Regions from separate parts of the Fusibacter sp. A1 genome, predicted to be linked through region 1. Evidence: a T-box and tRNA genes for the amino acid it is inferred to sense, from the RefSeq annotation. Region 1 holds a T-box; the other holds one or more tRNA genes.
What was found. The T-box of region 1 lies ahead of gltX (glutamate--tRNA ligase). A T-box ahead of a tRNA ligase gene usually reads a tRNA of that ligase, here a tRNA-Glu.
Positions count from the first base shown of each region.

Region 2: it encodes a tRNA-Glu, which carries the amino acid that the T-box ahead of gltX (glutamate--tRNA ligase) is inferred to sense. The anticodon was not compared.

Region 1 is NZ_QQWI01000017.1:19,594-34,335, reverse strand. It holds gene fusA (elongation factor G) at 1-68, shown strand, start outside; gene DWB64_RS17875 (hypothetical protein) at 178-828, shown strand; gene gltX (glutamate--tRNA ligase) at 854-2,527, opposite strand; T-box leader at 2,564-2,769, opposite strand; gene DWB64_RS17865 (DUF4386 domain-containing protein) at 2,920-3,603, shown strand; gene DWB64_RS17860 (Crp/Fnr family transcriptional regulator) at 3,575-4,156, opposite strand; gene DWB64_RS17855 (diguanylate cyclase) at 4,289-6,457, opposite strand; gene DWB64_RS17850 (hypothetical protein) at 6,546-7,094, opposite strand; gene DWB64_RS17845 (VOC family protein) at 7,278-7,658, opposite strand; gene DWB64_RS17840 (hypothetical protein) at 7,929-8,261, shown strand; gene DWB64_RS17835 (HAD family hydrolase) at 8,398-9,036, opposite strand; gene DWB64_RS17830 (glycoside hydrolase family 2 TIM barrel-domain containing protein) at 9,261-12,248, shown strand; gene DWB64_RS17825 (amylo-alpha-1,6-glucosidase) at 12,253-13,980, shown strand; gene DWB64_RS17820 (LacI family DNA-binding transcriptional regulator) at 14,049-14,742, shown strand, end outside.
Region 2 is NZ_QQWI01000012.1:2,128-16,869, reverse strand. It holds gene DWB64_RS15670 (heavy metal translocating P-type ATPase) at 1-2,239, opposite strand, end outside; gene DWB64_RS15665 (LCP family protein) at 2,426-3,703, shown strand; tRNA gene DWB64_RS15660 (tRNA-Arg) at 3,756-3,832, opposite strand; gene DWB64_RS15655 (AI-2E family transporter) at 3,891-4,979, opposite strand; tRNA gene DWB64_RS15650 (tRNA-Arg) at 5,075-5,151, opposite strand; gene DWB64_RS15645 (PotD/PotF family extracellular solute-binding protein) at 5,233-6,264, opposite strand; gene DWB64_RS15640 (ABC transporter permease) at 6,274-7,101, opposite strand; gene DWB64_RS15635 (ABC transporter permease) at 7,095-7,919, opposite strand; gene potA (spermidine/putrescine ABC transporter ATP-binding protein) at 7,916-8,956, opposite strand; gene DWB64_RS15625 (helix-turn-helix domain-containing protein) at 8,963-9,502, opposite strand; tRNA gene DWB64_RS15620 (tRNA-Cys) at 9,638-9,711, opposite strand; tRNA gene DWB64_RS15615 (tRNA-Gly) at 9,716-9,790, opposite strand; tRNA gene DWB64_RS15610 (tRNA-Lys) at 9,833-9,908, opposite strand; tRNA gene DWB64_RS15605 (tRNA-Gly) at 9,914-9,988, opposite strand; tRNA gene DWB64_RS15600 (tRNA-Thr) at 9,993-10,068, opposite strand; tRNA gene DWB64_RS15595 (tRNA-Asp) at 10,177-10,253, opposite strand; tRNA gene DWB64_RS15590 (tRNA-Val) at 10,384-10,459, opposite strand; tRNA gene DWB64_RS15585 (tRNA-Glu) at 10,501-10,575, opposite strand; tRNA gene DWB64_RS15580 (tRNA-Met) at 10,581-10,656, opposite strand; tRNA gene DWB64_RS15575 (tRNA-Asn) at 10,663-10,737, opposite strand; gene hisS (histidine--tRNA ligase) at 11,239-12,471, shown strand; gene DWB64_RS15565 (histidine phosphatase family protein) at 12,514-13,152, opposite strand; gene DWB64_RS15560 (proline--tRNA ligase) at 13,164-14,742, opposite strand, start outside.

The DNA of each region.
Region 1 (14,742 bases):
CTAAAACGCAAGGTCGTGGTCAATACACCATGCTCTTCGACCGCTTTGACAGATACCAGACCGACTAAAAACAACTGCCACTGTTTTGCCACAGTTTGCCCTTTGAACTCCCAATGGGAAGGCGAGTATACTTAAGCCAGGAAGTAAACAACACACACATTTGAAAGGAGTTCACTTATGAAAAAACTTATGGCATTGGCACTAACAGGCATTATGGCACTATCGACCTTCGCATTCGCAGACGAGTTCGACGCAGCAAAAACAGACGACAACCTTAAAGGTAAACCTGGCATCGAAAAACAGTTGGGTAGCCGCCCCGAAAAAGGCGAAAAGCCCGGCAAAGAAAAGCACGGTAACATGGAAGAGCGTATGGCAAAGATGACCGAGGTCATCGAAAACTACGCCCCCGACCTGCTAGAAGACTTTGAAGCCAACTGGGAAGCTCATCAAGAAATCCGTGAAGAACTGGATGCGATCAAAGAAGACCTAAGAGAAAGCCATAAAGAAGAAATGGAACCGATCTTTGAAGAGATCAAAGCACTTGTCGAATCAGGCGAATTGACTAGAGAAGAAGCAAAAGAAGATCTGATGGCAATCAGAGAAGAAAACAAAGCGGATTTCGAATCCGTTCGATCAGACATCGATGCCTTAAGAGAAGCCTACGGCGTAGATAAAGATGCTGCAAAAGCTGTACATGAAGCCCTAACAGCTGCAGTGGAGGCAGATGACGCACAAGCTGTCACATCCGCCCTTACAGAAATCTTAAACATGATGCAAAACCATCTTCAGTTTGAAGAAGCAAAGCTTGATTACTTGAACAACCTATAAGACAAAAGGAGCGCTCACGCGCTCCTTACCTTTTTGTCATCATGCGAGTCGCATTATCCATCCTGCTGGTTACCCTATCAATCCCCATGGTACTCATGATCTGATATAGGTCAGGTGTATTTCTTCTGCCGGTCAGCACCAGACGGATCATGCCCATGAGATCCCCTAAATGACCACGATAAACCTCTTTATTTCTCTTAAACTCCTTCATGCTTGTCGCATAGCCCAACCGCTCACAAAGATTCTTCATCTGCTCGTACCACTCCTCATGGCTGTCCGTTTGCGTGTAGTTAGAAATCAACTCCTTAAGTATCTCTACCACCTCCTCTGGCTGCATGTTGAGTCTTGCTAGCTCATCGCTAACCTTTTCCATACAAAAAAGCTCGTCGAAGAAGTAGGAAATGTGCTCCTTTACATCAGACCACTTGGCAATGTCCTTTCTGGGCTTCTCTCCACCTCGCTCAATGCCGAGTGCTGTTGTCATATAGTGCTTGTGCTCCCCCATAAGTTCTGCGAACTCATTGTCGTAGCGAAGGCTCCACTGCCAAACCTGATCGTAAACGCTTTCGGCGCTCATTCTTGCTATGGTTTGCTTACTCACATCTACAAACTTATCAAAGTCAAAAACAGAACCGCTAGACGACATCTTTGCCACGTCGACGATAAACGCAGAACTGTCTTCAAGAGGATGACAGGCTCTCCACTCTTCATAATTCGAATTGATCAGATTGAGCAGATACTCGATTACCGACTGGCTGGGATAGCCGTCTTCAAGATAAAAGGTCAGGGCTGATTCCGGGTCCTTCCTTTTGCTGAGCTTACGCTTTGACTTTCCGTCCGACTTCATGATCGGAGAGATATGGATGTAATTCGGTGGCTTCCATCCCAGTACATCAAAGAGCTCCTTATGCAGCGGAAAAGACGGCAACCATTCGTCTGCCCTTATCACATGCGTTGTTCTCATCAGGTGGTCATCTACCGCGTGGGCAAAGTGATAGGTGGGGACACCATCGGACTTTAACAGGACCATATCCAGATTGTTTTCAGGAAATCTTATTGCCCCTCTTATTATGTCGTTCAAAACAACCTCGTTATTCAGATTCCCATTTGACTTTAGTCGTATGACATAGGCATCTTTGCGTTCAATCCTTTTTTTTACGTCTTCAAAGGACATCTCCCGGCATTTCGCAAACTCACCGTAATACCCTGTTATCAGCTTGTCCGCTTCTTGCTTTTTTCTTACTTCAGAAAGTTCGGTTTCTGTGCAGAAGCAGGGATAGGCATGCCCCTGTTCTATGAGTCTCTTTACAAAGGTATGGTATATTTGTGTTCTTTGGCTTTGCTTATAAGGACCGTAGTCGCCGGTTTCGTCATTCAGTCCGGTTGCGCCTTCATCAAATGTTATACCGTAATATTCGAGCACGTCGATCGTACTCTGCACACTTCCTTCAATCGACCTTTTCTTATCGGTATCCTCGATCCTCAAATAAGAAGCCCCACCGGTCTGTCTTGCAAGTGTCACATCAAGCAACGATCCAATCAAATGCCCGATATGAAGCGTACCTGTAGGACTAGGTGCGAACCGGGTGACCATAGCCCCTTCCGGTAAATTCCGTTCTGAGTAGATCATCTCGTAATCCTCCGGTCCATATTTCAGATTAGAAAACAACAAAGCAGCCATCAACGCATTCCTAGTCATAAGATCCTTCCTTTCAAAAAAAATAAACCCTCATCCCCATAGGACGAAAGTTTTCCGTGGTACCACCTAAATTATTTCTCAGCTCCCATGTAACGTTGGGACATCCGGCTAACCTACTACGACATGATTGTCTTTTGGCAGCTGCTCCAAGGCTTCCTTCAACAGTACAGATACTGAATTTCCACCATCATCAGCTCTCTAACATCCTTTTTCTGTTTACTATTCCTTTTCTTAGCACGTTGCTATAAGTTTTTATCATTCTAAACTTATTTCAAATGAATGTCAAGCATAAAAAAAATATCGTAAAGTCATCTTTAAAGCTGTTAACAATTGACTTAAGTCAATGCGACTATACAAGCAGCATGTTATGATCATAAAAAAGGAGATCAACAATGACAAACTCAACCAGAAAACCATCCATCATAGCGGGGCTGTCACTACTCATCATGACCTTCGCAGCCTTCTACTCCTTCGGCTTTGTTCACTCGCAGGTCGTAGTAGTGAACCCTATCCAGACAATAAAAAACATCCAAGCGTCATCACTGTTTCAAACAGGATTACTTGGATGGTTTATCATCATTCTCACGGATATCATCGTCACATGGGCTTTCTACAAGGTCTTAAAACCGATCAATTCAAAATTGGCGACCCTCTCAGCACTGCTTAGAGGGGTCTACACTCTCTTTCTTTCCTTCGCGGTTTACCACTTGGTTGTGCTTGCCATGACTGCAGGCTCCCTTAGCGTACCCCAGGTGACACAGCACCTTGACGCATTCGACAGTCTCTGGTCGCTAGGTCTTATTCTGTTCGGTGGACACCTCTTCGTGGTAGGACTGGCTGTTAATCAGAACAGACAACGAATACTTGCTTTCCTGCTCGTACTTGCCGGCTTCAGCTACACCCTCGTACACCTGCTGAAGAACTTCTTCCCCCTATTCACTGCGACTCAAAGCATTGAAAGCATCCTGATGCTTCCGATGATGGTCGGCGAACTGGGTTATGGTCTATGGCTCTTGTTTAAGGGAGGAAAAACCAATCCACCGGCTTTTAACGCTCCTGATTCAGCCGTTTCTTAATACGGCTGAAGGATTCGGGCGTGATTCCCAAATAACTTGCCAATTGATGGTTCGGAACTCGATCGAACAAGTCCGGTCGGGTTTCCATCAGGTTTTTGAACCTTTCCTCAGGCGTCGACGCCACAAAGGAGGTGAAGGCCTCATTCATGGCTCCGATATCGTTTTCGACAACTTTTCTGACCATGGTTTCAAGCACCTCAAATTGCGCGAACATCTCATCTTGGATCGACAGGTCCCCGACGACCAGAACACAATCTTCCGAGCACCTGAGCGTGAACTTCGACTCTTTTTGATGGGTATGAGCATTGTAGACCGCGACCGCCTGTTCTTCTGTAAAAAAATTGAATGTCGTCTCTTTACCATCCTCATTGACAGCATACTGCCGCACGAGCCCCTGAAGAACAAAAAAGCATTCAGTAGGGACTTCTCCCTGCCGAATCAGCACAGAACCCTTTTCAAAGCTTTGAATGGGAACATCCTTAGCGATTTCATAAAGTTCTTCCTCAGGCAAGTCAATAAATCTTTTCATGTAGTTGATCAGCACATCTATCATAGCTTTCAAGTCCTTTATACCTTTCAGTCCCCGATTAGGATCAAATCCTTGACCGGTACAAGAATTACTCTTGTGATCAGCTTCCCCCCCCCAGTCACAAGGAGGTCGGTCAAGTGTGGTTTTTAATAAAGCCTACTCCTTTTCATCGACCATGACTACATTCCTCCCAGAATCCTTAGCCCGATAAAGCATGTCGTCGGCGCGTTCGATCAGCTCATCAAGCGACCTTGTCGCAGTCGTCTTGAAAGCGATGCCTGAAGAAATGGTCATCTGCTCAGTCGTCGAATCGCTGAGTTCAAACCGAGTCTCCATGATCGTTTTTCGCAGATCATCAATCGTCTTTTCAACACGCTTGCTGTCATTCGATCTTATTGCAATAATGAATTCTTCTCCGCCGTACCTGCCCGCTACCGCGTGCTCCGGACAATTCCCTATCATCAGATTGGCGATATCCACAATCACCTTATCACCTGCGACATGACCGAATTGGTCGTTGATACGTTTGAAATGGTCGATGTCTATCATGACAATTGAAAATCTATCGTCCTCATCCCCCATCGAAAATAATTTCTGTGCCTTTTCAAAAAAAGTTCTGCGATTATAGAGTGTTGTCAAACTGTCACGTTCTGCCGATAGCCTCAATCGATCAAGCAGCACAATATTTTCTATGGTCATTGAAATCTGGTACGTATAGTCAGTCAGCAGCTCCTTGACCTGATCGCTTACCGTACGCTGCACTTTGGAATGCAACAGCACAAATCCAGTTTTGTTTTTACGTGATTCCAAAGGAATGATCAGCGAGGAAACAGCACCGGTTATTCCAAGCGATTTCAAAAAATCATCCGTGCCTACTGTGACATCGGCGTTTTTCTGATCTAGCATCTGAATAGTCGCAGTGTTCAAAGTCACACGTGTGATTTTGGCAAACTGATCAATCAGGTCATATGTCTGATCTTCCGAGGCAAGGCAAATCAACATCGATTCATAGGAGGTGAACTCCTTGTAATCTTGAAGCATGTTCTGATACAAGGAGTCCAGTTTCCTTATCGAGGTGGTCTTGATGCTCATCATGTGAAGTCTTTTCAGCAAATTCCCTTTTTCCACTTCCGCTATTCTCAGTTCTTCAATTTCATTGATTTTAAAGGTCAGTGCCAGAGAAAAGAAAACGATAAGTATGATAATGCCTATCTTGACACCATGCACTGCCAGAATGCTGTAGGGGATCAAATTGAATCCACCCATAGTGGATAAAACGCTCATATAGAAGAACACGCTCCAAGCCGCAATATACAAGAAATGAGACTTGTTCTTCGGCTTGCTGACCACAAAACTGAGGATCGAAACCATCAGAGCCACAATCGACAGCGAAGCCCCCGCATAAATCGAGGAAGCCATAGGAAGCGCAAAAACACTGACGCTTGCTGCGACCGCTGCAATAAAGAAGGCTTGGTATGCGCGGATCAGCCATTTTGATCGAGTGGCCACTTCAAAAAACGACCAGTTAAAGGCCATCAGCCACAAACTGGACTGGCTTATGAAAAACGGATTGGCGACAGTATCCCAATAGCTTGCATTTATCCAAACATACTGATAGGAATACCCGTCCCAAACCAACTGAAGGCAAGTAAAGCTGATGACAAACAGCACATAAAAAAGATACTTGAACTCCTTTAAGCTAAACGCTAAGAAGCTATTATAAACGATCATTATGACAAGGGCGCCATAAAAGACCCCGAGCACCAGACTGCTTTGTGTTGATTCCTTGATAAACTCGTCATGCGTCCACAGTTTGGTAGGCGCTTGAAGATAACTTTCCGTATTGATCATAAGATAAAGCTCACCATCCAGATGATGACTATCGAGTTCGAACAGAAAGCTCTTATACATGATTTCTCTACTACTGAAAGGTCTGTTTCTACCCGTTTTAATTACTTTAACCACTTCGCCCTCTTTGGACACTTGAAAAAACTCAACTTGGCTCAAGTGTGGTTTGGATACTTCGATCAAGTACTCATCGCCCTTAAGCTTCAGCTCCACGAGCGGTATGTGAATCCAATAGTTTGAATCCTTGATGGTGCTGCTGACGCCGCTTGTCTTGTAATCCACATAATCCGAGTCCGTCCTATCATTTATGATGTCCTGGATACCGAGCGCCTTAGTCTCATCGATCAGTACCTCTTGATAGGCTTCGATGCTGTTTCTCTTTTCCGAACTGATGACCGTCTCACTGAAAAGTGCGACGAGTAGAACCACAACCGCAAGCGCGACCAAAGCAACGGACACGCTCTTTCTACTGCGCATATCTGACCTCTTTTTCTGGAAGCTCGATGATGATCTCATCGCTTAGTTTATTGTCAATTAATTGCAGATCTCCATCTGTCGAAAAATCCTATGGCACATAGCCGTTTATGGGCATTTTGCCTTTGAGCAGTCCAAGTTTTTCATAGGTTAATGCAATAAACCCACTACAGGTGATATCTTTCATGCTCGTCTTGATATGCAAGTAGCGCCCGATCAGCACTTCGTAAATCATCCTCTTGGTCGATGGATTTGGAAGTCCATGCAAGTGTGTAAGAATCTTTTCCAGAATGGCTTCTGTACCACTTGCAAGTGGGTTTTCCAGTCTTCTGACAGCATAAACCGGTGGCTCATAGGGCACTAAATCGTCCCCGTAGGTCTGCAGCCGATCAAGTAGCTTAACCACTTTTGGTCCAGTGACATGGCTGTTGTCTATTAAATCCGGCAAATTGGTCAAAGCGGTCGCTTCATATAAAAGCGGTTCGTCATATCCGTCAAGTCTTACGACCATTCCTACATGTGACCACTTGCTGCCTTCCAGCCACTCGACAATCTTGCTGATTTCATATCGACCCGAAAACAAGATCAAATCTCCTGTTTTAAGGGTATCTTTCAATTCATCATATGTCATTTTATCCATTTCGACCTCACAATCGTTCAAAAACTCATTGCTCATATTTTACCATTTTTTAAGATAGATGTCTCATAGTCTACCTGTGAAATAAAAAGTTAATCTAATATTTATGTCTACCAGAAAAAGCATAATGGAAACCTCCATAAAAAATGACCCAGCTGTTCTTCACAACTGAGTCAATGGTACACTTTACACATTCATCATCAAACACCAACGCACACCATAGGAATCAAGCAGGTCAACAAGACAGGTGCTATAAAACGTCGGTCCCTTCTCAATAACGGTCTTGCTACCGACTTTTAGTACATCATATGCATGATCCAGTTCGGCTTGTTCCTTAAATATCACAACCAGCTGCTGCGAGTTATCTGTTGACATGCTGATGTTTCCACCCCAGTCACTCATCATGACCTTCTGATCATGAATATGCATTTCAGCATGGACGACAAAATTTTCAGGCCTCTTATCCTCGTCGTAAAGGACTGAAGCTACTTTGGTTTTGAATGCATTCTCATAAGCCTTTATCGCTTCTTCACATTTACCCTTTAAATATAACTGTGGTACCAGCATAACAACCTCCGTGCATATTCTTGACTTGGCTATTGATTGATAGATCATTATAACTGATTATAACATAATTGAGATATCTACACTTCATCACTCAAATGCATTTTTCTCCTGTCTCAGGCCAGGAGATGGTACTAACCCCATAGCTTACTAAACGCACTATAAAGCGTTACTTTAGCCCCTCAACCCATTCCCTTATCCCTTACTCTCTGCTATACTACGGTATAATGACTTGTCACCTATCGTTTACAGAGAGACCTCACGGAGTTTTTCATGAATACATTGTTGGAGTTTATCGTCTTGTTTAAAAAAAGACTGCGTCTTGAAATCAGTCATCGCGAATTCTCCAGAACGCTCAGAGAAGACCGGTTCTTTTTCATTTCAGCAGTTTTCATGTGCCTTATCCTTACAGTAGCGCTGTTCATCAGTGAATTGCCTTGGTACGGGTCTGTCATCATGTATGCGGCGCTGCTATCCTCATTTGCCTATCAAAAAAACACATTCACCCTCTCGCAAAGAGTCTTCAGAGGTTTCTTCTGGGCGATCTCGAACTGTATTTTTTGCGCAATCTTTATTCTCATCATCAATCACTACCAACTTCTATAAAAACCTACTCTCAACTAAAGTCTTAAGAGTAGGTTTTTTTGATTCCTAAACCCCAATTCAGTCTTCATTTCATCATCTATTCAAGGCCTCGTAACTTGGAGTCCCCTGCTTCCAATTCAATCGTGCTTTTAAGTGATCAGATCCTCATGTGCTCCATCCCCAATGAACGTGCAGGTTCAATATCGGCCTTTAGGCTGTCTCCGACCATCATGGCATGGCGAGGTTCAACATCAAAGTAGTGAAGCGCTCTTTTGAAGAGTTCCAGATTAGGCTTCATCATTCCTTGCTCATAGCTAAAAAAGTAGGCGTCAACATATTCATCGATACCGCAAGCTACAAATACTTTCCTGTAAAGTTCTGCAGGCATATAGCAGTTTGAGATAACGCCGATATTCATCCCCCTACGCTTATCGCTCCTTAACTGTTCAAAAACAGCTTCATTGACTTTCACCGTTCGCATGTATTCACCATAAAAGGCTTCTGCTAAACAGAGCTCTTGCTCATCGGTGATGCTCCTACCTTGCAAGATCTGCTTCAAATGCATCCTAAAGGGACGCTCATAGCCGTTTTGCTTTCTCTCGTTTATCATATAGTCATTAAGCGGATTTAAAAAACTTTCGATCAGCTCCTCTTGAGACACCACCAAGTTGAGTTGCTCCCTTAAGACGTCTTTCATATGTCCAATTCCAATAAGGTCTTTTTCATCGTCGCTTTTACCAAAGTGAAAATCAAGTAAGGTGTTGCCCATATCGTAAAATACGGTTGTAATCTTCATATCGCCCTCGCTCCCATTTTCATAGTAGGTGTACATCCTAGCAAAATCCTACTAAGAATTCACTAGGACCAGTATACAAAAAAATAATCCTGATCGGTGGGATTTAAGAAAAATGTAACGATTGTCCTTCTTGCGCGAAGCTTATGCGCTTGACGTTAAGTAAATCTTTTAGTAAAATTTTTACGAAACGGTTTACTAATAAAAAAAATTTTAGGAGAGTAATCATGTTATTGACCGATTGGAAAGACCTCAGTGTTCTTGAAAGGAATAGATTGCCTTCCAGATCATATTTTGAATACAGTTTTGGAAGTAAGATTACTTCTTTGAACGGGACTTGGAAATTTCTATTTTTAGATTCACCAAAACGCATTGATCCGAACAGTTTCCTGAACAGCTATGACGATACCCGCTGGAATGATCTTAAAGTACCTTCTAGTTGGCAAATGGAAGGCTACGGTAAGATGCATTATACTGATCTTTTCTATCAGTTTCCCATCATGCCGCCAAACGTGCCTACCAGCAACCCGACAGGTCTTTATAGAAGCCGGTTTGATCTGCACGAGGATTTAACCGATAAACATGTCGTCTTAAGGTTTCACGGTGTTGACTCAAGTTTTCATCTATGCATTAACGATCAGTTTGTAGGATACAGCCAAGGCAGCAGAATGGCCAGTGAATTTGATCTAAGCGGACTGGTCAGAAGTGGTGAAAACTTGCTTGCAATGTCGGTTTATCAGTGGTGCGACGGAACCTATCTGGAAGATCAGGACATGTGGTGGTTAAGCGGAATTTTTAGGGATGTCGAATTAGTGATCACGCCAAAAATTTCAATCTGGGATCTCAAAGTAACCACTGAGTTCGACGAAAAGTATGAGAATGCTGAATTGAAGCTCCATTTGGAGCTTAGTGAAGTAAGTAAGAACACCAATATGAGAATAACATTGGATGATGCCCTGAAGAACCGTCTGTTTGACGAAAGCAGCAGACTTGATTCAGCGGAGTTTACACTTAGCAGGTGGCTGACATCACCTCGAAAGTGGTCGGCGGAAGTACCTTACTTATATGAGCTCACCATCGGAATCTATGAGGGCGAGCGACTTATAGAGCGAGTGAGTGAAAAAGTAGGATTCCGAGAAATAGAAATCAAGGCAGGTAGAATTCTGATCAATGGCAGACCGGTCCTGTTTAAAGGTGTCAATCGACATGACTTTCACTGCGAGACAGGACGAACCGTCAGTTATGAGGATATGAAAGACGACATTCTACTTATGAAGGCGCATAATATCAACGCCGTACGCACAGCACACTATCCCAATATGCCAAGCTTTTATCAACTTTGCGACGAGTACGGTCTGTATGTGATCGATGAGGCTGACTTGGAATGTCATGGATTTGAGTTGACGAGTTCCTACAAATGGATAACCGATGACATCACATGGCAAACCGCTTTTATCGACAGGGCGGTTCGATTGGTCGAAAGGGATAAGAACCGTCCTTGTGTCGTGATGTGGTCCATGGGCAATGAGTCGGATTTCGGATGCAATTTCATCGCCATGGCGCAAAAAATAAAATCATTGGATCCTACAAGGCTTTTGCACTACGAAGGTGATTTTTCCGCTCAAGTAACGGATGTCTATTCCACCATGTACTCCAATTTCGAACGTTTAGAAGAAATAGGACGGGACAGCGTCTTAACTAAACCCCATATCCTGTGTGAGTACGCACATGCAATGGGCAATGGCCCAGGCGGGCTAACAGAATATCAAAACATTTTTGAAAAATACGATCGGTTGCATGGAGGTTTTGTTTGGGAATGGATCGACCACGGGATCAAATCCGTCGACGAAAACGGTGTGACTTTCTATAAATATGGTGGCGATTACGGCGACGCTCCCCATAACGCAAACTTCAACCTTGACGGTCTGCTTTTTCCCAATCGAACACCTTCACCGTCATTGGGAGAACTGAAAAAAGTCTATGAGCCGTTAAAAATGAATTTCACCTCATCCGGTCCTGTCATGGTGAACATTCAAAACAACTACGATGTAATAACACTAGACCATGTCCTATTCAAATGGGAGCTCAAGGCGAATGGTTTGTCCATTGATTCAGGTGAATTTTTTTGCCTTTCACTACACCCTAAAGAAAATCGTGCGATTGAACTTCCGATTTTGAGGCCAGATCCTGTTCAGGCGAACGTAAGGTATTTTCTTTTAGTGGAAGCGATTGTGCATGAATCCGTACACGGCCTGCAAATCGGTCACCGGATCACCTTTGAGCAAACTGAGCTTCCTTGGTCGGTCAAGCAACTGGTCAAGCCTTCTTGCCACGGAGAAATAACCATTGTGGAAACACTGGATAGTCTGTCACTGACAGCAGACGGTAAGCTCATTAGCTTCGATAAGGTCACGGCTTTATTGACCGGTTACCGACTGGACACTTGCGAACTGATTGAAAAAGGTCCTGAGCTTAACTTTTGGCGAGCGCCTATCGACAACGACATGTACGTGATAAAGGATTGGAAGCAAAAGTACCACTTGGATTTGATGAAGAATTACCCGGAGGACTTTTCATGGCAAGAAAATGAGGACGGTGTTGAAGTGATCACCCGATTCATCTGCGGCGCGCCCAATCAGGAGTGGTATTACCGCGCCTCCATCACTTATCAGCTCTTTTTAGATGGCACGCTTTCCGTACGGATAACCGGAATAGCGCACGACCCTGACAGGAAGATGCGTGAAATGCTACCCAGAGTCGGTGTTCATCTAAACCTCCAGGCGGATTTTTCAAAGGTCGAATGGTTTGGCTTGGGGCCTGGTGAGACGTATTGCGACAGCAGGCGAAACGCAGTGATGGATCATTTTGAGTCCCCTCTTGATAAGATGATGACCGATTATCCTTACCCGCAAGAAAATGGAAACCGTTCCGAAGTGGACTGGACAAGCATAAAAAGCGGACACGTTGAGCTACTGCTTAGCTATCCTCAAGCGCTTAACTTCAGTATCCATCGCTATACAGCTGAAGACTTTGAACAAGCTAGACACTGCAACGAACTTAAAGAACAAGCCTTTGTACGACTGAACATCGACTATAAACAGAACGGACTAGGCAGCAACAGCTGTGGTCCTATGCCGCGACCCGAGCATCAGGTGAAGCTGTCAAACTTCGACTTCAGTTTCACCATAAAGGCCTTATCCATCTCAGAGGAGTAGCTTTATGACTGATTCAAAAGCGTTTGCCATCAACCCGGTCATTGACTTAGTGAACATCCCCTTTAGCCGGTTTGGAAGTTTTTTCGTCGTATCCAAATATGGGGACTTAGCGGAGAATCCGATTTATATCCGCGATGTCAGAAGAGGCGATCTCGACCCAGGCTGGTTGTTCCAGCTAGAGGTTTATGACGACAGGGATTCTATCGTCGAATGTGGCATCGGCGGAACCGAAACCGAGTTGATCCTCTTTTCTGGACAAGGAGCTGTTCACATCATTTTTCCAACAGAAAACACCATTAGAATTAAAACCGACGGTCTCTTTGTTAAGCTTAGTTATGTACTAAGTAGGTACGATACAATTTTTAGCCGTAATGATTCCACATGGGAGTTAACCAGCTATTCAAAAGAAATACGACTCGGCATACAAGCACTAGAGGGCAATGTTGAACTTGACGCACCATGGGAATCCATCGGTAACAGGCATATAAGCATATCTCTTAAAGACCGCTGTGACCTGGTCCTAGAAAGTTTCAAAGTCGTCAGCAAACACGAACCGGGCGCGGTGGAGGACTTTGACAAAACAAGGGAACGACTGACAAACGAGTACTGCATCTGGTCTTCCCTGCACCATCTGCCAAATGAGCGCTACAGAAAAAGCGTGGCTTTGGCATCCTACATAACCTGGATGAATTTCGTTCAACCGGAAGGTCTGCTAAAAAGGTATGCCATGTACATGTCCAAGAACTGGATGACGAATATCTGGAGTTGGGACAATTGTTTCGGCGCGATCTTCTTGGCTAAAAAGGAACCTGAACTTTCATTTGATCAGTTCATGTTTTTTACAGACCATCAGCATATCAGTGGCATGTATCCCGATTTTGTCAATGACGTATATGCTTCTTACAGCAGTGCAAAACCACCAATTTACGCTTGGGCTTATCAATACATGATGCGAAGGAATCCACTTTTTTGTGAAGCCGATAAATTGATGGCGGTATACGATACTCTCAGCAGATTCACAGAATTTTGGTTGAATCATCGTTCAACAGAGCGAGGAATGCCCTTTTATGCCCACGGGAACGAGTCTGGATGGGATAACGGCACTTTATATAGTCAGGGAGTACCGGTTGTCACCCCAGACCTTTGTGCTTTGCTGGTGCATCAGATGGACTTTTTAGCTACTCTAGCCAACACGTTAAACAAAACACAAGAAAGCAAGGATTGGAAGCAAAGAGCAGATGAACTCTTTAGGAAGATGATGGCGGAGCTATGGCATGATGATCGTTTCGTAGCAAAGTTGGCTACGACTTCGAAAATAATAACCGGTGGAGACTCCCTTCAAGCGCTTATGCCGCTGATCATCGGCGAAAGACTCCCCATACAGGTAAAAGAACGCTTGCTGGACGACCTTACCGATTCAAGCCGATTTTACAGTGAGTTCGGCCTTGCCACAGAAGCCATGAACAGTCCCTTGTATCAGGATAACGGCTATTGGCGAGGCCCCATATGGGCACCGACCATGCTGATGTACATCGATATGCTTCATCATCTTGGTGAAACAAAAAACGCATATGCGCTGGCAGAGCGCTTTGTAAATACGATCGATCAAAACGGCATGGCTGAGAACTTTGATCCAAAGACAGGAAAAGGACAGGTTGATCCCTGCTTTGCATGGACCTCATCTGTATTTTTAACACTTCTGGATGACTATCCGAGTGAAAACGAGCGATAGCGACGATACTGTTTGACGCCTTTTCATCAAGATGCTACGATTAAGAAAACAAGATTAAGGGTGATGATGTGGCTACAATAAAAGATATAGCAGAACTTGCCGGCGTTTCTCCAGCAACCGTTTCGAGGGTGCTAAATGGCGACAAGGAGATAAGCGTACGCGAAGAAACACGTAAAAAGATATACGAGGCAGCCGAAGAGTTAGAATACATACCTCTTAAGGAAAAGTATTCAAAAAGATCAAAAGAACTCATCAAGTACAAAGTGCTTATTGTGAGTTCCTTTACCGATAAGACCGAGTTTGAGGATCCGTATTATCTGTCTATCCGATTCGGTATAAACCAGGAAGTGAAAGAACAAGAACTGGAAATTGAAAAGGTATACAAGGTGAACGGAAGTTATAGCATTCTTGGCACCGCATTTGATGGTGTGATAGGTATTGGTTCGTTTAATCAAGATGAGCAAGCCCTGCTGAAGCGCTATAGTGAATCCATTCTATTTTTGGATTCATCGCCAGATCAAGACGCTTATGATTCAGTTGTTGTAGACTTGGACCGAGTGATTGTCCGTATGGTCGATTACCTGCACGAAAAAGGACATCGCCGTATCGGATACCTCGGTGGTAGAGAAGCGTTTGAAAGTGCTGAGATCGATCAAAGGGAGGAAACGTTCATCCGCTACATGAACAAGTTTGGAGCACTTGATCCAAAACACATCCATATTGGGAGCTTCTCCATCGATTCAGGATACGAGCTTGTTAAGA
Region 2 (14,742 bases), on a different contig from region 1:
CAGCGACTCCCATCACAAGAAACGCCACCTTCACTCCAAGAGCGAAAAATATGTTCTGATAGACAATCGTACGGGTTCTCTTTGCAATCGCAATCGCATCGATTATTCTTTCGATATCGTCATTCATCAGTACCACATCTGCAGCTTCTATGGCAGCTTCAGATCCAAGGCCGCCCATAGCGACACCTATATCGGCGCGCGCAAGAACTGGAGCGTCATTTATACCGTCACCCACAAAAGCTGTATGACCGTTTTCGATATCTATGATTTCAACTAAATGCTTTAGCTTGTCTTCAGGCATCAGACCTGAATAATAGTTGGCGATTCCAAGTTCCTCAGCGACCATGCCAGCCACTTCTTCCTTGTCACCGGTGAGCATCGATACACTGATCCCTTTTTCAGTAAGGCTTTCAATCAACTGCTTACTTCCCTCTTTCAAGGAATCACTAATCGAAAGTATGCCGATCAGCTTTTTATTGACAGCAATGTAGACTTCCGTGAGGTTTGACTCATGAATATCCATAGTATCTGTAAGATACTCGGCAACGAATGTTCTTTTTCCTGCTACTACTTCCAGGGCCTCATCAGATGCGACAATCCCTTTACCGGATAGTTCTTTATAGTCCTTCAGCTTGTCTACTCTTTTACCATGGGCTTCAACAATCGCCTTGGCAATCGGATGAGTCGAGTGAATTTCTGCCACTGCCGCATACTCAAGTACTTCTTCTTCGGTAAAACCGTTTAACGTCTCGACTTTTGTGACTTTAAATTCACCCTTTGTCAGCGTACCTGTCTTATCGAATACGATATGCGAAAGTCCAGATAAGGCTTCTAAGTAGTTCCCGCCTTTAATCAGGATTCCATGCTTTGAAGCGGCACCCAATCCACCAAAGTAACTTAGGGGTATCGATACGACAAGGGCGCATGGACACGAGATAACCAAGAAAATCAGCGCCCTGTAGATCCACATGCTAAAATCAAATCCTGTGAATAAGGGAACAATAAGGGCTATCATAGCGGCCGATACGACAACCGCCGGCGTATAGATACGAGCGAATTTTGTAATAAACTGTTCTGTCGTCGCTTTGCTGGCTGTCGCATTTTGCACAAGATCAATGATCTTTGATGCTGTCGATTCAGAGAATACTTTCTTTACTCTCAGTGTAAGCACACTATCCTGTACTAAAAAACCGCTAAATAGGGTTTCTCCTACCGCCTTGTATACAGGAACCGACTCCCCTGTCAGCGCAGAAGTATCGATATACGCCGCACCATTTTCAATAACACCATCTACAGGTACTCTTTCACCAGGCTTTACGACGATTAGGTCCTCTTCGTTAAGCAGCTCAGGAGCTATATCCCTTTCTTCATTTTCTATCATCAGATGCGCACGATCCGGTCTTATGGCGAGCAAGGATTTAATCGCCCCCCTTGACTGGTTGACAGCTTTGTCTTGAAACAGTTCACCTATCTCATAAAAAAGCATTACTCCAACCGCTTCAGGTAGTTCACCTAGGATGAACGCTCCCGCTGTCGCAATGGTCATCAAAAAATTCTCGTCGAACCATTGTCCTTTTCCAATATTCTTAAATGCCTTTCTAATGACAGGATACCCGACCACCAGATAGGCGAAAACCATAAGAGCCTTTGCATAGATTTCAATACCTGTCAAATAGCTTTGACTCAAAATACCGATGATAAAGCCCACCGCACCAATCGTGACCCTCTGTTTTCTTGAAAATTCAAAGAGCGTTTTCTTCTTTACCGTCAGCGCTTGGGTTTGGATAATGTTTCTTGAGGAAGGAACAACGGTAACACCATCTTCATAGCCGTCGATCAGCGTCTGAAGTCGGCTTCTGAGGTTTGACTTGATACTTGTTTCTAGCTTAAGTTCACCTGTAGCGAATTGATAAGAGACATTATCATAATCCTCGTCCCTTCTCAGTGCTGTCATGATTTTCTCAGTACAACCAGCACATGTGAGTCCCTCAAGTAAAAATACGAACTCGACACGCTTGTCATCCTTCTCGATGATCTCTACTTCTTCTTCATGACTGTGAACGATTTTTTGAACCTTGGCAAATAGGTTCTCTATAGGTGCATTCAGGTCTAATGTCAATTCTCCAGTTGCAAAATTAAAACTTACATTAGTGATATCATCAGTACCTTTCAAGTCCCTCTGAATCGCTTCGGCACAGCCTGAACATGTCAGATGCTTCAGTTTAAATTGTCTTTTCATACGATCCCCTCTCTTTTCATATGAATGATTGTTCATATGTTCATTTAATTTTACATGAGACCGTAAATAATTTCAATTCTTTTTTCAAATATAACAAAACGATAACGGTTTTTGATTTTGAATGACACAATCAAGCAGTTGTGATATGCTTATCGATGATTATTCAGATAGGAAAGAAGGGTTAACATGAAAAAACACAACTTAAAAAAAACAATAGTGTTTTCACTATTATTCTTTATGCTCTTATTCGCAGGCAGCTATGGAGTTGCCCACCACTACTTCAGTAAATTCACGTTTAAAAGGACTGTTATTGAAGAAAATATCGTCGCTATCGATCCCAACGATGAGCAATCCTCGGATGGAAAGACAAATGATAAAGCCGATAAGGAAATCAACCTCTTATTGCTTGGAACAGATAAGAGCGGCTACCGTACCGATTCGATGATGGTAGTGCACTACGATCCACACACCAATACCACATCGATGTTCTCCATACCGAGGGATTACAGAATAGACCTCTCGGAGAACGTACAGGAACTGATTAGAAACCACAGTCCGCACATCAAACTGACAGAGCTTCATGCCTATGCCAAAATGGCGGATTACGAAAGCCCAGCCTCACTGACAGCAAAAGCGATAGAAGAGCTACTAGATATTTCATTCGATCACCTGATCATGATCAATATCAACGCATTTAAAGAAGTAGTCGATTCAGTAGGCGGCGTAGAGGTCTATGTTCCACAAGCGATGAATTACGACGATCCCACACAGAATCTGCATATCAATCTACAAGAAGGTTTGCAGCTGCTTGATGGCGATAAGGCGGAACAGCTTGTCCGATTTAGAAAAGGGAACAACAATTCAGGCTACGGAGATTTTGGACGCATGGAGATGCAGCAGTACTTCTTAAGCGCATACCTGAAAAAAGTCTTCACGCTCGACACGGCATTCAATATCACAGAAGTATTCAACTCCTTATCCGAGTTCGTTCAGACAGATGCAAATTTAAACGATGTTTTAGCTTTAATGCAGACAACCAAACATATCGACTTTGACAAAATCTACTCCCATACGCTACCTGGCAAGGACAACCGGATCGATGGCATCTACTACTACGATCCACCATCGGTTTCAGAGCTTAAAGCCTTTTACTCGACATCCTTGACAGCGGACCAGTATCCACAACAAGACAGTCTCGAATACTCTTTACGCATCCTCAACGGAAACGGATCATCAGGACTTGCAGATGAATATCAGGCGCTCTTTGAAAAGCTTGGATACGCAGTAGATGAAACAGGCGACTTCAACGGCACAAGAACTATCAAGACCCAGATCATCGTTCCAGAGCTAGGTCTTGGACAGGACCTCAAATCACACTTTAAGCTTTCAGAGGTCATCGTCGATCCAAATCGGCTGGGGTCAAAAAATGAAATCATGATCATTCTGGGCAAACTTGAGATTTAACTGAAAAATGAACATAAAAAAACACACTGCATATGCAGTGTGTTTTCTTTTATGGTGCGCCCTGAGGGATTTGAACCCCCGACCTTCTGGTTCGTAGCCAGACACTCTATCCAACTGAGCTAAGAACGCGTATCGCCTAACGACTAGTATATCTTATAACATAACAAGGCCACTTGCAAGTCTTTTTTTATTTTTTTACCTGATGATGTTTTTCATCATATTTTGTAATCATTCTAGATAGCGTTATTTTGATAATCGCACCTGTCGGTATAGCTAAAAGTATTCCAAGAACGCCCCACAATCCTCCACCTATGGTAATTGAAAGGATAATCCAAATCGGATCTAATCCGATGTAGTTCCCCATCACTCTCGGGCCGATAAAGTTACCGTCAAATTGCTGCAGGATGACGATAAACACCACAACCCAAAGCGCTTTGATCGGATCATACATTAGCGTGACTGTTACAGCCGGTATCGCGCCGATAAAGGGACCGATATAAGGAATGACATTTGTACTCATGATGATAAGTCCAAGAATCAGTGCGAATCTCACACCCATCACAGATAAGCCCAGATAGGCCAGTATCCCGACAATAAATGCCTCTACCAGGAGCCCTGTTAAAAAGTGAGAAAATACCGTGTTCACTTCTGATGCGTGAAAAATGATACGTTCACTTTTCTCTTTTCCAAATATGGATCTGGTCACATTCTTAAAAAGCTGCAAGACCTTATGTTTATCAAGCAGCATATACACTGAGATGATGATACCAAAAAATACATTCATGAAAGTCGATGTGATATTGATAAAGATCTGAGTCAGGTTGCTCACGATAAAGTTGGAGACCGTAGTCACTATTTCAGCCATCCTGTTCAGATTTTCGTAGACCACTTCTTGGTACGGACCAAAATCAAGCCCTTGAAACTGTTTCATCAAGGCAATGACGCCCTTTGAGATTTCCCTCCCCAAAGAGATGCCGTTGTCGATGATCTGCGGAACCACATATGCTGAAAACATCGAAATACCCAATATCAAGCCTAAATAGGTCACTGCGATGATAAGTCCCCTCTTGCCCCCCAGTGCTTTTTCAAATGCGGATATGGGTCTATTGAGCACGTAGGCGATACCAAACCCGATATAAAAAGGAGTCAGGACAGAAAAAAACCTTCCGATAGAAGCCTGAATACTAAGGTAATTTACAATGACATAGGCGACTATGAGAACAGCGATACTTGAAAGTACCAGATATTCAATGAAATTTCTTCTGTTTTTGAACATGTCGCTCTCCTAACTGTTTTCTCTTATTGTAGCAATTTTTTCGAATTGTAACAATAAAAAAACACCGTACCTCATGTACGGTGTTTTCTATTTCATGGTGCGCCCTGAGGGATTTGAACCCCCGACCTTCTGGTTCGTAGCCAGACACTCTATCCAACTGAGCTAAGAACGCTTGAACAATATTTATTCTACCATGAAATTGAGATAAGTCAACAGCTCTGACTAAAGTTGCACAATTCTGAATTAACTTTCACTACTTAAGTTTTATCTCCGTCCAAACGCGGTTGTAAACTTCTATGAAATCGCCCGGATCATTGAAAATTTCGCTGTTTTTCAAGTTGTCGATATTCGGATACGCGATCTCGTTATTCTGAACTTCCTCATCAAGAAGATCAAACGCGCCTGTATTCGGAGTGGAATAACCGACCCAGTCAGTATTTAACGCGGCGTTCTCAGGATCCAGCATGAAGTTGATAAACGCGATCGCCTCATCGTAGTTCTGTGCCCCTTTAGGAATAACCATGGCGTCGTACCACACGTTTGTACCTTCTTTAGGCAGTGCGAAATTCAAGTTCTCGTTTTCATCCTGAAGTGCGATGGCCTCACCGTTCCATGTCGCCATGAACGCGGCGCCATCTGCGACCATAATGTCTTTTCCGTTATCCACGACATAAGCAAGCACTAAATCCTTTTGATCCATAAGCAGCTGCTTCGCTTCTTCAAGCTCATTCTCATTTCGAGTGTTCATGCTATATCCAAGTAGTTTCAGTGCGATCATCAAAGAGTCGCGCTGCGAGTCAAGCATCAGGATCTGCCCTTTGTACTTTTCGTCAAAGAGAATGTTCCAGCTGTCCACAGGATCGTCAACTAATGTCTCGTTGTAAAGGATACCAACCGTACCCCAGAAATAAGGGACACTGTATTCGTTACCTGGATCATAGGCTAAATTCCTATATGCATCACCGATTTGACCGTAATTGTCGATCAAAGAAGTATCAACTTTTTCAAGCATGTCCTCAGAAATAAGCTTCTCGATCATGTAATCTGACGGAATAGCAATATCATATTGTGTTCCACCATTTTTAAGCTTGACATACATATCCTCATTTGTCGCATATTCCTCATAAATCACTTGGATTCCAGTTTCTTCGGTAAATTGCTCACGAAGACTTTCGTCCATGTACTCGCCCCAGTTGTAGACATAAAGTACCTTTTTGTCACTGCCGCACGCTGTGAGTGCGAACATCATTACAACCACAAGTAAAACGCTTAAAATTCTTTTCATCGTTACCTCCTAAAGGTCTTCAATCTTGCTTCTTTTATTGACGACTATCAATAGCCCAATAACCGCAAGAAACATGAGTGTCGAAAGAGCATTGATTTTTGGACTGATACCCTTTCTGGCCATCGAAAAAATTGAAATGGATAAATTCTGCACACCACTTCCAGTGGTGAAGAAACTGATTACAAAATCATCAATCGATAAAGTAAATGCTATGAGGGCACCTGTCACGATGCCAGGTTTAATTTCTGGTAAAACCACTTTCATAAACGCTTGAGATGGTTTTGCACCTAAGTCCATGGCTGCCTCGACAGTGTCTTTTGGCATCTGCTTCAGTTTAGGTAAAACAGAAAGCACCACATAGGGAATACAAAATGTGATATGCGCTATCAAAAGCGTCAAAAATCCATTACGGATACCAAAAATAGCATTGAATAAAAAAGCGAACCAGACCATCAAGGCGACACCGGTGACGATATCCGGATTCAAAATCGGAATATTATTGACCGCCAAAATTGATTTCTTAGCCCATTTCTTCTTATACCTGTGAATCCCATATGCAGCCAGTGTGCCTATTAAAGTTGCAACAATCGAAGCGATAAGTGCGATCGTTAACGTATAGTATAACGCCTTCATGATCTGGCTGTCATTGAAGAGTTCACCATACCACTTAAAGGTGAAACCTTGCCACTTTCCTCCGCGCTTTCCTTCATTGAAGGAGAACACCATCAGAATAAGTATCGGAGCATACAAGACCGCATAGATCAGCGCAAGATAACTCCGCTGCATCAGGGGCTTATCAAAAAAGTCGAAAACCCCGTCAAAAATCTTCCTTACCATAATCCGCCACCTTCGCTTTCCCCTTCAAACCGGCCAAGCACTGTCATCAGCAGCAGTATGATAATCATCAGTACCATAGATAGCGCAGACCCGAAGTGCCAGTCGTAGCTAAGGGTAAACTGGCGTTCAATTAAGTTACCGATCAGATCATACTTGCCGCCACCCAGCAGCGCAGATATTACAAAGGTACTCACTGCCGGCATAAACGTCATCGTAATCCCCGAAAACACACCTGGGAGCGACAAAGGCAAAATGATATGGGTAAAAACACGTCGACCCGTAGCACCTAAGTCTTCCGCAGCCTCTATAAGCTTGTTGTCCATTTTACTGATGACCGTATAGATAGGCAGAATCATGAATGGAATGTAATTGTAAACCATGCCGAATAGGACCGCGCCTTCATTGAATAGCAGATTAAGCGTAGGAAGGTCCATTGACATCATCACTTGATTCACAAGACCTGTTGGTCCAAGTAAATACTGAATCGCATACGTTCTTAATAAAAAATTCATCCACATGGGGAGCACAAGTAGGACCACGAGCCACTTCTCAACCCTTGCAGGCAGTTTCGTCAACATATAGGCGACTGGATAACCAAGTACCAGACACAGGGCTGTGGCCACAAGCGCCATAACAAACGACCGGATACCGATACGCATCACCAAGGGATCAAACAGTCGAAAGACACTTTCCAAAGAAAAAGCGTATCCCGCTTCCGTTGTTTTGGTAAAAGCCAAGAAAAGAATCATCAATAGTGGAATAATGATAAATAGCGCGCTCCATACTAAATAAGGGGCACTACTGTATCTTTTCATCATAAGCTCACCTTTTCCATGACATGAATGTCTTCAGGACCGAAATTCAACGAAACCATTTCTCCTTTTGACCTCATCCTTGTGGAATGGACAAGCCACTCGAATCCGCTCGACTCAATCAGCATCTCATAATGAACACCTTTGAAAACCACAGAAGACACAATACCGTTCACTCCACCATTTGGATCGTTCAAGGTGATATCTTCCGGTCGTATCACAATTTCAACGTTCTCATTTTTCGTAAAATCCTTATCTACGCAGATGAACTCATGCCCCAGAAAAGCCACTTTATAGTCGTCGATCATCACCCCTGAGATAATGTTCGACTCTCCTATAAAATCAGCTACAAACGCATTTTCAGGCTCGTTGTAGATATCTGTCGGAGACCCGATCTGCTGAATGACCCCATGGTTCATGATGATGATCTTATCCGACATCGTCAGCGCTTCTTCCTGGTCATGGGTGACATAGATAAATGTGATCCCTACCTCTTGCTGCATTGCCTTAAGCTCATGCTGCATTTCTTTTCTAAGCTTTAAATCAAGCGCTCCAAGCGGTTCGTCAAGCAAAAGGACCTTAGGCTCGTTGACCAGTGCCCTTGCAATGGCAATTCTCTGCTGTTGGCCTCCACTTAGCGCATTGATTCTTCGTTTTTCATATCCTGCCAGGTTTACGAGCTCAAGCATCCTGTGTACACGATTTCTGATTTCGCTCTCAGAAATCTTTTTTATCCTAAGACCGAATGCGATGTTTTCATAAACGTTCAGATGTGGAAATAGAGCATACTTCTGAAAAACAGTGTTAATCTGTCTTTCATATGGCGGTATGTCATTTAATCTTTTCCCATCAAAGCGTATTTCTCCAGAAGTAGGTTTTTCAAAACCACCGATCATTCTCAAGGTAGTTGTTTTACCACATCCGCTTGGTCCCAATAGGGTTAAAAACTGATTTTCATTAATCCATACGTCCAAGTCATTCACAACTGTGTCTTCACCGTATACTTTTGTAAGCTTACTTGTCTCAATTATCCTGCTCATCATACTCTCCTAAAAACTCGGTGGTGTACTAATCATCAAAACAGTCGCAGGCCGTTTGTAAGGATTAGAGATGCGGTGCCATATATTCGAGCGATAATAGAAACTTTCACCCTTTTTGATTCGATATGTTTTTTTACCCAGCTGCACTTCAATTTGACCCGTCAAACAATAACCGAACTCTTCTCCTTCATGAGACTCCTCGTCGGTGTATACCCCCATCGGATCAAGTTCGATTAAAATCGGCTCCATATCGTTTTTCTGAGAATTACTGATCAACCATGAAACCTGATGTCCCAGTTCTTCATTTTGCGTCGTAAAGATATCCTCTGGTCCGAATACGATTTTCTCATCATGCTCTTCGCTGAAAAACTCATTCAGATTAGTACCTAACGTATCTAGGATATCAACAAGCGTAGCAATGGAAGGCGAAGTCAGATCACGTTCCATCAGCGAAATGAATCCTTTCGATAGGTCACATCTTGAAGCCAGTTCCTCTTGTGTCAAATTGTTCTCTAACCTAAGTCTTTTGATCTTATTCCCGATATTCAAATTAACACTCCTTTGTATAAACAAACTCCATGTTTAGTATTATAAAACAACACAAATGTAAACGCAAGGTTTAGTAGCACTAAACTTTGTAGAGAACATAAAAAAAACTCAATCGATTGATTGAGTTTTTCTTGATGGAGGCGGCACCCAGATTTGAACTGGGGATAAAGGATTTGCAGTCCTCTGCCTTACCACTTGGCTATGCCGCCATCTTGGAGCGGAAGAAGGGATTTGAACCCTCGACCCTCGCCTTGGCAAGGCGATGCTCTACCACTGAGCCACTTCCGCAGAATGTAAAAATCGTAACACGATTTTTACACTTAATGAAATTGGTGATCCATCCGCGACTCGAACGCGGGACACCCTGATTAAAAGTCAGATGCTCTACCGACTGAGCTAATGGACCATAATTGGAGCGGAAGACGAGATTTGAACTCGCGACCCTCGCCTTGGCAAGGCGATGCTCTACCACTGAGCCACTTCCGCAAAATGGAGCCGATGATGGGACTCGAACCCGCGACCTATTGATTACAAGTCAATTGCTCTACCAATTGAGCTACATCGGCATGTTGAATACATAAAGGTAATTTCATCGCTGTGCGATGACCATTTTATTTTGCCTCGACTTTCGGTATTTACTTCGTAAAACCTACCGTCTGCAAAATAAAATTAATTGGCGATCCGGAAGGGATTCGAACCCTCGACCTCCAGCGTGACAGGCTGGCGTTCTAACCAGCTGAACTACCGGACCGCTTATTGAATTTCGCACTAGGTGCGAAATACAGTAATGTACTCTCGTTGCTGTGCAACGACCATTTTTTATTGCCTCGACTCTCGGTATTTACTTCGTAAAACCTACCGTCTGCAATAAAAAATTGAGATGGTGGGAACAATAGGGATCGAACCTATGACATCTTGCTTGTAAGGCAAGCGCTCTCCCAGCTGAGCTATGCTCCCATGAATCCTCAGCCGATGTAATCATCAACCAAGAATTGTTGTGGTGACCCCTAGGGGAATCGAACCCCTGTTACCGCCGTGAAAGGGCGGTGTCTTGACCGCTTGACCAAGGGGCCTTGAATGGTTGCGGGAACAGGATTCGAACCTGTGACCTTTGGGTTATGAGCCCAACGAGCTACCAACTGCTCCATCCCGCGTTATATTGGCTCCAAGGGTGGGACTCGAACCCACAGCCTACCGGTTAACAGCCGGTTGCTCCACCGTTGAGCTACCTTGGAATCTTGCTTGCTGCCTGTTTCGGCAACAAATACATCTTATAACACACAGCAACTTACGTCAATAGTTTTTTTCAAAAAAAAGTTTGTTTTTTAAAAGATGAAATACTCTGAATTGACGCACAATCCTGCCTATTTTTTTCTACATTATATAGCACAAACACATCCTTGTCATTCTAATTTTTTTTTGATTTTTCAACTTACTTTTCAACCGTTTATTTCTTGTATCAGCACAAAATTCATAACCGTCTCATGCCGATTTTTTTTATCTCAAACTTTGACATACGTTCTCGTTTGCGATATACTCAAACTAATCAGAGGTGATTCTAATGCTATTATTAAAAATTGACATTGAAAACCTAATATTTGTCCATCATCATTAATTCGCGTTTGCACGTCAGTGCAGCGCTTATTGCTGTGCACTGATGGGATTTGAACTTCTACCTGTCAGTGATGACAGGTTTTTTTATTTAAACTTCAATTAAAAACGATATGGAGGCTGACATGGCTAGTAACTTACCCCCAAAAGGTATGAGAGATTTTTTACCTAAAGACAAGGCTTTAAGGGAATACGTGATGAAAGTGATTCGTGAGGAGTATGCGAGAAACGGATTCACGGAAATCGAAACTTCACAAATCGAGAATTTAAGCAATTTGGAAAACAGCGACGGTGGCGATAACACTAAGTTGATATTTAAGATCTTAAAACGTGGCGACAAGTTGAAGTTGAATCAAATCCCAGAATCAGAATCAGCACTTACCGATCTCGGCTTAAGATTCGACCTTACGCTACCGCTCAGTCGTTTTTATGCCAATAACCGAAATGAGTTGCCACCTATATTCAAAGCAATTCAAATAGGCAACGTGTTTAGAGCTGAACGTCCTCAGAAGGGCCGATACAGAAACTTTATCCAGTGTGATGTGGATGTCATCGGCGATGCTACAAACCTGACAGAAATAGAACTGATCAACACAGTCGGCAGCGCGCTCACAAAGCTTGGACTGAATGAACTAACCATTAAGATCAATGACAGAAGAATCTTAAAAGGATTGACCGCTGCAGCAGGATTCGCTCCAGAAGAATTTCAAGATGTAGCGATCACACTCGATAAACTTGATAAAATCGGTCAGGACGGTATCCTAGAAGAGTTGAGCGAAAAAGGATATGGAGAGGATAAAATCACTTCACTCATGCAGCTCAGCGACAAACTTGCAACAGAGGGCCTCACAGCAGCAAAGGAACTTTCTGCAGAGGGCTTTGAGAACATCAATGAAATTATCGAAGTTATTGAATCAGTAGCTGCAAACTACAAGATCGTATTCGACTATTCACTCGTCAGAGGCATGGGATACTATACAAGTACCATATTCGAAGTATTTTACGGCTCACTTGGTTATGCAGTCGGCGGTGGTGGTCGTTACGATGAAATGATCGGCAAGCTTAGCGGAATCGATGTGCCGGCCTGCGGGTTTTCTATCGGCTACGAGCGAATTATCGATATTTTAAGAGAAGAAAAACGTGATATCCCTACAGGTACGCGCCTAGCACTTTTTTATGACACGCGTGACTCCTTGAAAGACGTGATCAAAACATCTATCGAATTAAGAGAAACCTATTCGGTAGTCTCTGTTTTCGCGAAAAAGAAAAAATTCGGTAAGCAGATAGAACGTCTGGCCGAGCAAGGTTTTGACGCCTTCACCGTCTACGCAGAAGAACTTGAGATTAAAGACCTCTAAAAGAGAGGCCACACCCCGATTTAAGGTGTGGCCTCTTTCTATTTAGTAGTCAAATTTTGCTTTTTCCTGTTCAGGATAATGATCAATACAGCCTTGAAGCAAGAAGGTATCGCTTCCCTCTTGTCGCTCTATGATCGTCAGATTGGCCGAATGCATATATGGTTTTTGTGTCCAGAACTCATCCAAAGGAATATTCTGTAGTTGCGAGTAGATTGCCTTTAACACGCCACCATGAGCCACAATCAATATGGTCTCTCCTTCATGCTTCTGGGTGATTTCATCAAGTGCCTCATTCACCCTTTTAACAAAGGTCGCATAAGACTCGCCACAATCCGGTTCAAATGCACTTGGATTTTTCCAAAAATCATCATATCGCTTGGGATTTTCTTCGCGGACCTCATCCCACAACTTACCTTGCCATGAACCAAAGTCCATTTCACATAGTCCTTCAAGTCTTGTGGTTTTGACAGACTTTCCTGCCATAATGATTTCTTGCGTCTCGATAGTTCTTCCGCTAGTGCTCGTATAAACCGCGTCAAAACTGATAGGTTGCAGTCTCTCAGCCAGCCACTGAGCTTGTTTCCTACCAAGCTCAGTCAGTTTTGAATCCAGTTTCCCCTGGCTGCGTCCTTCAAGATTCCACTCCGTTTGTCCATGTCTTGTTAGATAGATCGTAGTCATCTGAACCACCATTAAAGCGCCAGGCACTCGATGACTTTAGCAATCGCCTCTTCCGTGGTAAGCTCTATCTTTTCACCTTTTGAACGTTCTTTAAACTCTACAATACCCTGCTCGGCATTCTTACCTACATTGATAGCGAAAGGAATGCCTATAAGCTCGGCATCCTTAAATTTAACACCTGCACGCTCAATACGATCATCAATAATTACTTCTACACCCCTTGCCTTAAGTTCTTCGTAGATTTTGAAGCCTAGCTCCTGCTGATCTTCCTTTTTTGAATTGACGACTGTTACAATCGCCTTATAAGGAGCCACAGCCACTGGCCATATGATTCCATTTTCATCATAGCTCTGTTCAATGATCGCAGCCATCGTACGGGATACACCAATACCATGAGATCCCATTACAATAAGTTGCTCCTTACCGTTGGCATCAAGATAGGTGGCGCCTAATGATTTTGAATATTTGGTTCCAAGTTGGAATATGTTGCCTACCTCGTTACCTCGGTCCATCGACAGTCTTGTATTACATTTTGGGCAATTGTCCCCTTCTCTGACAAGAAGCAGATCCGTTGCGATCTCACCTTTAAAATCACGACCGTAATTCACATTTTTAAAGTGGAAATCTGTTTGATTTGCACCGACGATGACATTCACCATTTTAGTGATTCTCTCATCGACTACAAGTCTGATATCGCCGTTTAAGCCGATTGGACCAGCATAACCGACTTCAGCTCCAGTAGCAGCCTTAACCGTCTCTTCATCAGCCATCTCAAGTTCGTGCTCCGCACAATCCAAGAAATTGATCAGCTTAATTTCGTTAAGCTCCCTGTCTCCAGGAATCATCACTGCCACTGTCTTTCCTTGAACATTGTATAATAAGGTTTTAACAAAACAGTCTTCACTAAGTCCAAAGAAACTCTTAAGCTCCTCGATTGTTTTTGTATCCGGTGTTGAAACTTTTTCGAGCTCCAAGGCTTCAAAATTAGCACTTGCGACCTCGTAGACCACATCCGCTTTTTCATCGGTAGCAGCATAATCACATGATTCACAGTATACGATCTGCGTTTCTCCTATTTCAGATAGGGCGATAAATTCATGTGAATCGCTTCCACCCATCGCACCTGCATCACCCTCGACTACTTTGTAATTAAGTCCACATCTGTCGAATACGCGCTCATAAGCTTTCCACATTGATTCGTAGGCCTCTTTCATACCCGCCTCATCCTTATCAAATGTATACGCATCCTTCATGATGAATTCGCGACATCTCATCAAGCCGAATCTAGGACGTTTTTCATCACGATACTTCGTTTGAATCTGATACAAGCTAAGTGGAAGTTGCTTATATGATTTTACTTCGTGTCTGATAAGATCAGTGAAAACTTCCTCATGAGTTGGTCCTAGACAGAACTCTCTATTGTGACGATCGTACAGTTTAAACATTTCAGGCCCAAAATCAGCCCATCTACCTGTTTCCTTCCAAAGCTCAGATGGAATCATCGCAGACATCAGCGACTCTTGAGAATCAATAGCATCCATTTCTTCGCGTACGATTCGTTCAATGTTCTTAATCACCTTGTGTCCAAGT